DNA from 3 places in the Pseudomonas sp. CYM-20-01 genome. Region 2 is predicted to be linked to each of the others. Evidence: riboswitches for the same ligand, from Rfam matches in the RefSeq annotation. Region 2 holds a riboswitch; each other region holds the start of a gene.
What was found. A riboswitch is a leader RNA that binds a small molecule or an ion and turns the genes downstream of it on or off. The one in region 2 is predicted to bind cobalamin.
Positions count from the first base shown of each region.

Region 1: linked by a shared signal. The riboswitch ahead of M2497_RS21845 (ABC transporter substrate-binding protein) and the one ahead of M2497_RS17620 (CbtB-domain containing protein) in region 2 are both predicted to bind cobalamin.
Region 3: linked by a shared signal. The riboswitch ahead of cobO (cob(I)yrinic acid a,c-diamide adenosyltransferase) and the one ahead of M2497_RS17620 (CbtB-domain containing protein) in region 2 are both predicted to bind cobalamin.

Region 1 covers NZ_AP025169.1:4,844,561-4,847,828, forward strand. Annotated here, with positions in the region: gene M2497_RS21835 (DNA/RNA non-specific endonuclease) at 1-274, shown strand, start outside; gene M2497_RS21840 (hypothetical protein) at 424-867, opposite strand; cobalamin riboswitch at 971-1,166, shown strand; gene M2497_RS21845 (ABC transporter substrate-binding protein) at 1,269-2,279, shown strand; gene M2497_RS21850 (iron ABC transporter permease) at 2,276-3,268, shown strand, end outside.
Region 2 covers NZ_AP025169.1:3,969,724-3,972,991, reverse strand. Annotated here, with positions in the region: gene cobM (precorrin-4 C(11)-methyltransferase) at 1-496, opposite strand, end outside; gene M2497_RS17630 (cobalamin biosynthesis protein) at 566-958, opposite strand; gene M2497_RS17625 (CbtA family protein) at 955-1,656, opposite strand; gene M2497_RS17620 (CbtB-domain containing protein) at 1,668-1,856, opposite strand; cobalamin riboswitch at 1,953-2,157, opposite strand; cobalamin riboswitch at 2,781-2,981, shown strand; gene cobW (cobalamin biosynthesis protein CobW) at 3,073-3,268, shown strand, end outside.
Region 3 covers NZ_AP025169.1:5,131,691-5,134,958, reverse strand. Annotated here, with positions in the region: gene M2497_RS23205 (NlpC/P60 family protein) at 33-662, shown strand; gene M2497_RS23200 (C40 family peptidase) at 807-1,346, shown strand; cobalamin riboswitch at 1,526-1,773, shown strand; gene cobO (cob(I)yrinic acid a,c-diamide adenosyltransferase) at 1,853-2,464, shown strand; gene M2497_RS23190 (cobyrinate a,c-diamide synthase) at 2,461-3,268, shown strand, end outside.

The DNA of each region.
Region 1 (3,268 bases), 870 kb from region 2:
CCCCAAGGCGTTCTGGAAGGTGGTCGCCTACCTCAGCGATGACGGCAAACCTTCGGCCAGCGCCTACATGATCGATCAGAGCCGCGAACTGGGCCAGTTGGAGCTGGTGTTCGGCCAGCTGCGCACCTACCAGCGCAGTGTGATCCAGATCGAGCGCCTGACCGGCATCCGCTTCGGCAACCTGGCCGACTACGACGGCTTCAGCAACGAAGAACGCGCCACCGGCACGCGGATTGAAGCGCTGATCCAGGGGCCTGAAGACATTCGTCTTTGATCAACGCTTCACAGGTTGATCCGCGTTGACAACTGACACTCACCACGACGCGAGGCGAGCCGCTCTTGATCTGGCTGATACGATTCCATCAAGGGTGAACACTGCATCCGTGGCGAGCGCCGTACCCAGGCGAGTCAACGGGCTAGCCATCATTGCGCGTTGATGTAATGAAACTGTGCCTGCGTTTTCTCGACTGCCGCACGCACGGCGTCTTTCTGCGCCTCGGTGCCCGAGTAGTAAATCTGCATACCCTTCAAGTTTTGCCCTTCGACTGCTTTGCCGATCACCGCAACATCAACCGGCGTGCTGGCACCGATAATCAAAAAGAACACATCGCCCAAGCGTTTGGCATCGAGCAGCTCTGCCCTGAGGTGCGCGGCATTTTGCTCACCCGCCATGGAAATCGCCAGGGTATCGCCGAACATACCGCTTTTGGGGATGCTCATCGTATGCAGCCGGAGCTTGTCCGACCCCGCCGGCATCGACTTGACATAGGCGGAGGCGGCCTCATCAAGAATCTGCTGTTCAGATTTACCTTGGGTGGCACAACCGACGAGAGCGGCGGCGAGGGCGAGCGCGACGAATAATTTCACTGTCTATTCCTTGTGATAAAGCGATCCATTGGCTGCGCATCATAGGAGCCCCACCTTCAAAGAGCCACCGTTGGTTTCACGGCCTCCCGCTCGACCGCGTGATCGACTACCATACCGCGCCGGTTCCCAAACGGGACTAATAGGGAATCCGAGGCGCGGTACACCCGCGCCAATCGGAACTGCCCCCGCAACTGTAGGTGCTGAGCCTGCTCCTCGATGCCACTGGACCTCGTCCGGGAAGGCTGGAGCGTGGCGACGACGCATCAGTCAGGAGACCTGCCGGCCCAAGCTCAATCACTAACCGGCGGGGTGTCCGGGAAGGACATTCTTGCCTGTCGCGCCCCCCGGCGCCCGAGAGTGGATTTCCGAATGGCACGTACGCTTCACTCGGAGATCGCCCCATGCTGCCACGCGTTATCGCCCTGCTTACAGGTGTTGGCTTCTGTGCCCTGGCCCACGCCGCGCCCACTCACTACCCGCTGACCGTGGAAAACTGCGGCAGCCCGATCACCTTCCCGCAAGCCCCCGCCCGCAGCGTGACCATCGGCCAGGCGGCCACCGAGATGCTCTACGCCCTGGGCGTAGGCGATAAAGTGGTCGGCACTTCGCTGTGGTTCAACAGCGTGCTGCCGCAGTACAAGGCGCAGAACGACAACATCGAGCGCCTGGCCAACAACGAACCGAGCTTCGAAGCAGTGATCGCCAAACGCCCGCAGCTGGTGGCCGCCGAGCTGGAATGGGTGGTGGGGCCGCAAGGCGTGGTTGGCACCCGCGAGCAGTTCCATGAACTGAAGATTCCCACCTACCTGCTACCCTCCGACTGCGAAGGCAAGGACAACCTGGTGGGCGCCGACGGCACGCGGCTGGAGCCGTTTCGCATCGAGACCATCTATAAAAGCATCCGCCAATTGGCGCAGATCTTCGACGTACAGGAGCGCGGCCAGCAGTTGAATGACGAGTTCAAGGCGCGCCTGGCCAGATCCGTCGCCACCGTGCAGGGCAAAGGCCTCAAGCAGGCCAGCGCGCTGGTGTGGTTCTCCAGTGCCGAGATGGCCAGCGACCCGTACGTGGCTGGCCACAAGGGTATCCCCGAATTCATGCTGCAAACCCTCGGCCTCTCCAATGTGGTGCAGTCCGATGAAGAGTGGCCTGCCGTCGGTTGGGAAACCATCGCCAAGGCCAACCCGACGTTCCTGGTGATCGCGCGCATGGACCGCCGCCGCTACCCGGCCGACGACCATGAAAAGAAACTCGCCTTCCTGCGCAGCGACCCGGTCACGCGCAACATGGACGCGGTGAAAAACAACCGCATCATCATCCTCGACGCCTTGGCGTTGCAGGCTAGCATCCGCATGTTCGACGGCCTTGAACAACTGGCCACGGCCATCGACGGCTACGACCTGCCAAAATGATGCGCACCCTGCTCGCCCTGGCCCTGCTCCTGATTGCCGTGCTCGCCGGCGTGGCCATCGGCGAAACCGCCATCTCGCCGCAGGTGGTGCTCCAGGTACTCGCCAACAAACTGTGGGGCGCCGGCTACGTGCTCGACCCCATCGATGAAGGCGTGGTGTGGAACTACCGCCTCACCCGCGCCCTGGTCGCTGCGGCCTGCGGTGCCGGGCTGGCGACCTGCGGGGTGATCCTGCAATCGCTGTTGCGCAACCCGCTGGCCGATCCCTACCTGCTGGGCATCAGCGCCGGCGCTTCGACCGGTGCGGTGCTGGTGGCGTTGATGGGGGTGGGCGGCGGCTTGGTGTCGTTGTCGGCGGGCGCATTTGTCGGCGCGATGGCAGCGTTTGCCCTGGTAATCCTGTTGGCACGGGCCAGCGGTTCGGCCAGTGGCACCGGGCAGATCATCCTCGCCGGCATTGCCGGCTCGCAGCTGTTCAATGCGCTCACCGCGTTCCTGATCACCAAGTCGGCCAGTTCCGAACAGGCCCGCGGCATTATGTTCTGGCTGCTCGGCAACCTCAGCGGCGTGCGCTGGCCCTCGGTGTGGCTGGCGGTGCCGGTGGCAGTCGTCGGCTTGGCTGTGTGCCTGTGGCATCGGCGCGCGCTGGATGCGTTTACCTTTGGCAGCGACTCGGCGGCGTCCCTCGGTATTCCGGTGCGCCGCGTGCAGTTTGTGCTGGTGGGCTGCGCGGCGCTGGTGACGGCGGTGATGGTGTCGATTGTCGGCTCTATCGGCTTTGTCGGGCTGGTGATTCCCCACGCCGTGCGCCTGTTGCTTGGCACCGGGCATTCGCGGCTGCTGCCGGCGAGCGCCTTGGGTGGCGCGTTGTTTCTGATCGCGGCGGATGTGCTGTCGCGCACGCTGATCAAGGGCCAGGTGATTCCGGTCGGTGTGGTCACCGCGCTGGTCGGTGCGCCGGTGTTTGCGCTCATCCTGATTGGCCGGAGG
Region 2 (3,268 bases):
TGACCCCCAGATGGATCGCCATGGTGGTGCCATGTCGTGCCAGGCTGTCGAAGTCCTCACCGGCCGGCATGCTGGTTTTATCCGCATAGCGGGTCAGAATCACGCTCTGGGCGATGTCGGGCAGGGTCAGCTCGGTTTCCAGCAGGGCCGCGCAGGCGGCCACCGCCGTGACGCCAGGAATGATCTGGAACGGGATGCCCAGCTCGCGCAAATGGCGGATCTGCTCGCCAATCGCGCCATACAGGCTGGGGTCGCCGGAATGCACGCGCGCCACATCCTGGCCCTTGGCATGGGCGGCCTTGATCAGGTCGATGATCTGTTCCAGGTGCAATTCGGCGCTGTTGACCACTGTTTCCGCCTGATGACCTTCCAGTACCGCCGCCGGCACCAGCGAGCCGGCATAGATGATCACCGGGCAACTGCGGATCAGCCGCTGGCCCTTGACGGTGATCAATTCCGGGTCGCCGGGGCCTGCGCCGATGAAGTAAACGGTCATGTGGAATCCTGATGAAAAACGGGTGAGCATGAAATCTGCTCATGATCGGAAGCGGCGATTATCGGGTTTTCAGCCGGCGCACGCCAATGCAAAGGTGGCCTGGGCGGTTTTCTGGCGGGTGATCAGCAGGCGCGCAGGGGCGTTGGCGAGGTGTTCGGCCAGGGCCAGGGCGGCGCTTTCGGCGATGCCGTAACAGCCGGTGTGGGCAAAAGCCACGTCCGATTGATGGCTCAAGCGGTCTGCATAAATCGCCAGTTGTTCAGCGTTGAAGCACTGCAACGGCAGATTCAGCAGCGCGGCCAAGGCCAGCAGCCCGGGTTCTTCCTGTTTGTGATCGATGCTGGCCAGCGCACTGACGCGGTGGCGCTCGATACCGCCCTCGATGAGGGCAGCATCAAACAGGGCCAGCAGGGTGTGAACATCACAACCCCGCTGGCAGCCCATGCCGACTACCAGTTTCACGCCGAGTATTGATCGTCACGGTTGCGGCGGAACAGCCAGGCGCTGATCAGGCCCAAGGCCAGCCAGAACGCCACGTTGGTCAACTGTGATGCGATCTTGAACTGCGCTTCCAGCGCCTCCGGGGCCAGCATCGAATGCACTTCCGGTTGTGGCGCGCCGATCACGTGCGGCACTACGAGGATCGCGGCGCCCAGCGCCTTGAGCAGCCAGTTGCGACCGAACACGATCAGTGCGATACCGGCTGCGGTAGACGCGGCAGTACCGATCCACCAGATCTGCCGTTGTGCCAGGTCAGCGGCGGCGGTGCCCGGAAGTTCGGGCGGCAGGCCCAGGGTCGGCGCCAATACAAAGGTCGCATAACCCGCCAGGCCCCAGAGCAAGCCTTGAGGGGTACGGGTCGGTGCACGCAGGGTGTACAGACCGGCCAGCATCAACGCGAAGCCAACGGCGACCACCAGGTTGCCGCCTGTGGTGGACAGCACGCGCTGCCAGCCGTCTTCCGGCTCCCAGGCTTCGGCGTCGTGGGTGTGAGCAGCCGCACCTTCGGCGTGCTCGTGCAACTCGGTCGCTGCCGGGGCTTTTTCAAAGGTTTCCGCCTGCAGAATCAGCGGGGCGACCCAGAAGCTTTGCAGCAGGGTCAGCAGCAGGGCAGCCAGAAGGCCGGTGAAACCTGCGGTTTGCGCAATACGCTTGATCATGTCGGCAGGTCTCAGTGGCACGGGAACGCGGCGCTGTGGCGGGTATCGTGGGCAGCGTTGTGTACTGCCTCGATGTGCGAGAAACCGGCGAAGTACACCAGGCACGCACCGAGGATCGACGCACCGATGGCGGCGGTCAGGCGTTGGCTCAGGGTAGAGGTGCTGCTGGCGGAGTGCGAAGTGCTGCTGATGATCGACATGGCGCGTCCCTTTCAGGTGTCAGGGTGAAACGAGCGCATGAAAACCCCGCGAGCCAGGCACGCAGGGTTCTGAACAGCGCCCGCCCACCGCGGGTTTGTTATCTGATTTTTTCGGGCCGGTCTCCGGGCTTGCGAGGGGCTCAATGCCTGAAAACGTCGCCTTCCCATGCCGCCTGGCACAGTGGATATGACGTTTCGCTCGCTTACCGTTGCGGGGGCAGCACCGGACTGTCATGTGTGTGCATGAGTCACCGGTTTCCCGTTTCACCCTTTGCAGGGCACCCGAAACAAGATGTGTAGGAGAGCATGGGGGTGGGAGGGGAGTCAATTGGGGATGTGCTTTCTGGGTGCATATCCGTTGCTGCGGTAACGGCGGCTTAGGGTTCCGCCCTTACGGCGGCCCACGGAATCAAGCCTGCGTTCGGCCAGCGTGTTTGACGGGGCGATCCCAGATCAAAAACAAGAGCGCGGCGGCCTTAGAGCCGACCGGATTGTATGGCCGGTACTCGGTCAAAGTGTGGGAGGGGGCTTGCCCCCGATGGCAGTGGGTCAGTCACTGATGAGTTGGCTGACACACCGCCATCGGGGGCAAGCCCCCTCCCACAGTTTGATCTTCATGTATCAGTTGAAGGGTGGTTTGCTCTGGCTCTGGCTCTGGCTCTGGCTCTGGCTTTTGATCTGCTTTTGATTTTGATCTTAGGCGGCCCCCCAAATCACTGTCGGATTACGGGCACACCGAGCCTAGGCGAGGTGCCGAGTGTTGGGGCAAGAGCGTTTTGCTTACTTTTGACTGGGCCGGCATTCCGGCTTTTCAAAAGTAAGCCGCTGTAAGAGCGGAACCAATATCAGCCGTTACCGCAGCAACGGATATGTACACAAGCCAACCCAACCCAACCCCATCATTGACCATCCCCCAAGCACTGCGTAGCCTTGCACCCTCGAGGTTCTTCGGCCCAGGCCGAAGCTAAGAAGGGAACGCGGTCCAAGCCGCGGCTGCCCCCGCAACTGTAAAGGGTCCAGCTGACTGCCACGCCACTGCCGACAAGGCGGGAAGGCGCAGCCAGCGCCGGTCGCAAGACCTGTAAGCCCCAAGCCAGGAGACCTGCCTCGCAACCGATTTTCTACTTCAACCGGGCGGGGTGATCCGGTGACGAAATCCGCTGCTGCGCACCGTCGCAGGGCCATCGTCCCGTATGCCCGCCCCCAAGGGCATCCGATGAAAACACTGGCCAAACTCCCCGTCACCATCGTCACTGGCTTCCTCGGCTCGGGCAAGACCACCTTGCTGCGCCATATGCTCGACAACGCCCAGGGCCGTCGCATCGCGGTGATCGTCAATGAATTCGGCGAGCTGGGCATTGACGGTGAAATCCTCAAGCAGTGCTCCATCGGCTGCACCGAGGAAGAAGCCA
Region 3 (3,268 bases), 1.2 Mb from region 2:
GACTTCTTTACATATCAGCCACGGTCGTGCCCATGCTAAATCGCTTCGCACCCCTCGTGCCCCTCGCACTCGTTACCCTGTTGTTTGGTTGCGCCTCCCACCCTCAGCAGGTGGCAGATCAGCAAAAACCACAGGTTCAAAATCAGGCAAAATTCGTTGCTGCTCAATCTGCCTCTGTTTATGAGGAAGAAGTTGCAACGGAAAAGGAACTGGCCGACTTCGCCGGCAACAAGCCTTACCAGCTTCCAGTCCTGGCCGACAGCATCCTCGAACGCGGCATGTCCCTGATCGGTACCCGTTACCGTTTCGGTGGTACCTCTGAAGCCGGTTTCGACTGCAGCGGTTTCATCGGCTATCTGTTTCGCGAAGAAGCCGGCATGAACCTGCCGCGCTCCACCCGTGAAATGATCAACGTGAATGCACCGTTGGTCGCACGCAACAACCTCAAGCCCGGTGATCTGCTTTTCTTCAGTACGGCAGGCCGTGGTCGTGTCAGCCACGCCGGTATCTACTTGGGCGATAACCAGTTTATCCACTCCAGCAGCCGCCGCAGTGGTGGTGTCCGGGTCGATAACCTGGGTGACAGCTACTGGAGCAAAACCTTCATCGAAGCCAAGCGTGCACTCGCCATGGCCCCGACGACGGTTACCGCTAGCAAGTAAACTTAAAGTGATACTTGAAGTTTGACGTGTAAGCGCTAGAATCCCTGGATATTGTTGTAATCCGTTCGCGCGAGCTTTGCTTGCGCGTTCTGGTTTTCAGCGTTCGGCAGCGAAAGCCGCATCCAGACCAGGATTGTTCTGCACATGTCGACCTCGGCCCGCCTTATTCTCATTGTCTGCGCCGCGCTCCTCAGCGCCTGCGCAAGCCGCACACCGCCGCCCGCTCCCGTAGCGGTGAAGCCCAAGCCGGTGTTCAACTATTCCACCCAGAATTTCTCGCCTGCGGCCGAAGACGTACTCTTCCGGGCGCTGGGCCTGGTCGGCACGCCTTATCGTTGGGGTGGCAATACGCCGGACTCCGGGTTTGATTGCAGTGGCCTGATCGGGTTTGTCTTCCGCGATGCCGCCGGGATTTCCCTGCCGCGTACCACCCGCGAGCTGATCGTAATGCGCGCGCAGGACGTCAGCGAGCAGAACCTGCAGACCGGTGACCTGCTGTTCTTCGCCACCGGTGGCGGTTCCCAGGTCAGCCACGCCGGGATCTACGTGGGTGAAGGGCGCTTTGTGCATGCGCCACAAACCGGCGGTACGGTGAAGCTGGATACACTGTCCAAGGCCTATTGGCAGAATGCCTACCTGAGCGCCAAGCGCGTGTTGCCGGGCAACCTGGCACGCAATCCTTAGCGCCAGACTCGAATCAAAATGTGGGAGGGAGCTTGCCCCCGATAGCAGTGTGTCAGCTAACGATCAATGGGCTGATCCACCGCCATCGGGGGCAAGCCCCCTCCCACAGTTGTTTTGTGGCAGCTTCAAGTACAGGTGAGGCAGTTGCTTTAATTGACGCTCCACCCCCAACCTACTACCCTTCGCCGCTTGTTCCAGGTGCTCTGTGACCCACGGGTCGACGGAGTGAAACAGGGAAGCCGGTGAGTGAGCGCACTTCTACACAGTGCCGCCTCGATTCCGGCGCTGCCCCCGCAACGGTAAATGAGTCAAGACGCTGCTTTTTGCCACTGTATCGCCTGCGATATGGGAAGGCGCAGCGTTGGCCTGCCTTCAACCCGCACACCACTCATGAGCCCGGAGACCGGCCTGCAACATCCAACAGCATCACGGTGGGCGATGCTTGGCTGTCTGTTGTTCTTTTTTTCCTGCCCGCCGTTTTTGTCCAGCCCCAACGGAGAGCTGCCATGACCGATTCCCCCGACCGCGACGAACGCCACCTGGCGCGCATGCTGCGCAAAAAAGCCGTGATCGACGAGCGCATCGCCAACTCCCCCAACGAATGCGGCCTGCTGCTGGTGCTGACCGGCAATGGCAAAGGCAAGAGTAGCTCCGCGTTCGGCATGTTGGCCCGAGCCATGGGCCATGGCATGCAGTGTGGTGTGGTGCAGTTCATCAAGGGGCGTAACAGCACCGGTGAAGAACTGTTCTTCCGCCGCTTCCCCGAGCAAGTGCGTTTCCATGTGATGGGCGAAGGTTTCACCTGGGAAACCCAGGACCGCCAGCGCGACATCGCCGCCGCCGAAGCCGCCTGGGCGGTCTCCCGCGAATTGCTGCAAGACCCCTCCATCGGCCTGGTGGTGCTGGACGAGCTGAACATCGCGCTCAAGCACGGCTACCTTGACCTGGACCAGGTCCTCAGCGACCTGCAAGCCCGTCCCCCGATGCAACACGTGGTGGTCACCGGCCGTGGCGCCAAGCCCGAGTTGATCGAAATGGGCGACACCGTCACCGACATGGGCATGCTCAAGCACGCGTTCCAGGCCGGTATCAAGGCACAGAAGGGCGTCGAACTTTGAATCAGCCCCGTCATTGCCCTGCCGTATTGATCGCCGCTCCGGCGTCCGGCCAGGGCAAAACCACCGTCACCGCCGCGCTTGCCCGTTTGCATCGCAACCTGGGGCGCAAGGTGCGCGTGTTCAAATGCGGCCCGGACTTCCTCGACCCAATGATTCACGAGCGCGCCAGCGGTGCGCCGGTGTATCAGTTGGATATGTGGATGGTGGGCGAGCAGGAAAGTCGCCGTTTGCTCTGGGAAGCGGCGGGGGAGGCAGACCTGATCCTGATCGAAGGCGTGATGGGCCTGTTCGACGGCACACCGTCCAGCGCCGATCTGGCGCGGCACTTCGGCGTGCCGGTGCTGGGGGTGATCGACGGCACGGCCATGGCGCAGACCTTCGGTGCGTTGGCATTGGGCCTGGCGCGCTATCAGCCGGACTTGCCATTCGCTGGCGTACTGGCCAACCGGGTCGGCACCCTGCGTCATGCGCAACTGCTCGAAGGCAGCCTCACCGAGGGCCTGCGCTGGTATGGCGCGTTGTCACGCGAGACCGGTATCGAACTGCCCAGTCGCCACCTCGGCCTGGTGCAGGCCAGCGAACTGAATGACCTGGATGTGCGCCTGGACGCTGCCGCCCAAGCCCTGGGCAGCAGTTGCGAAGTCGCCTTGCCGCCACCGGTGACATTTGCTGCGCCGCAAGTGATCGAGGCCGAACCCTTGCTCAACGGCGTGCGCATTGCCGTGGCCCGCGATGAGGCCTTCGCTTTTACCTACGGTGCAAGTCTCGACCTGCTGCGCGCGATGGGCGCTGAGCTGGTGTTCT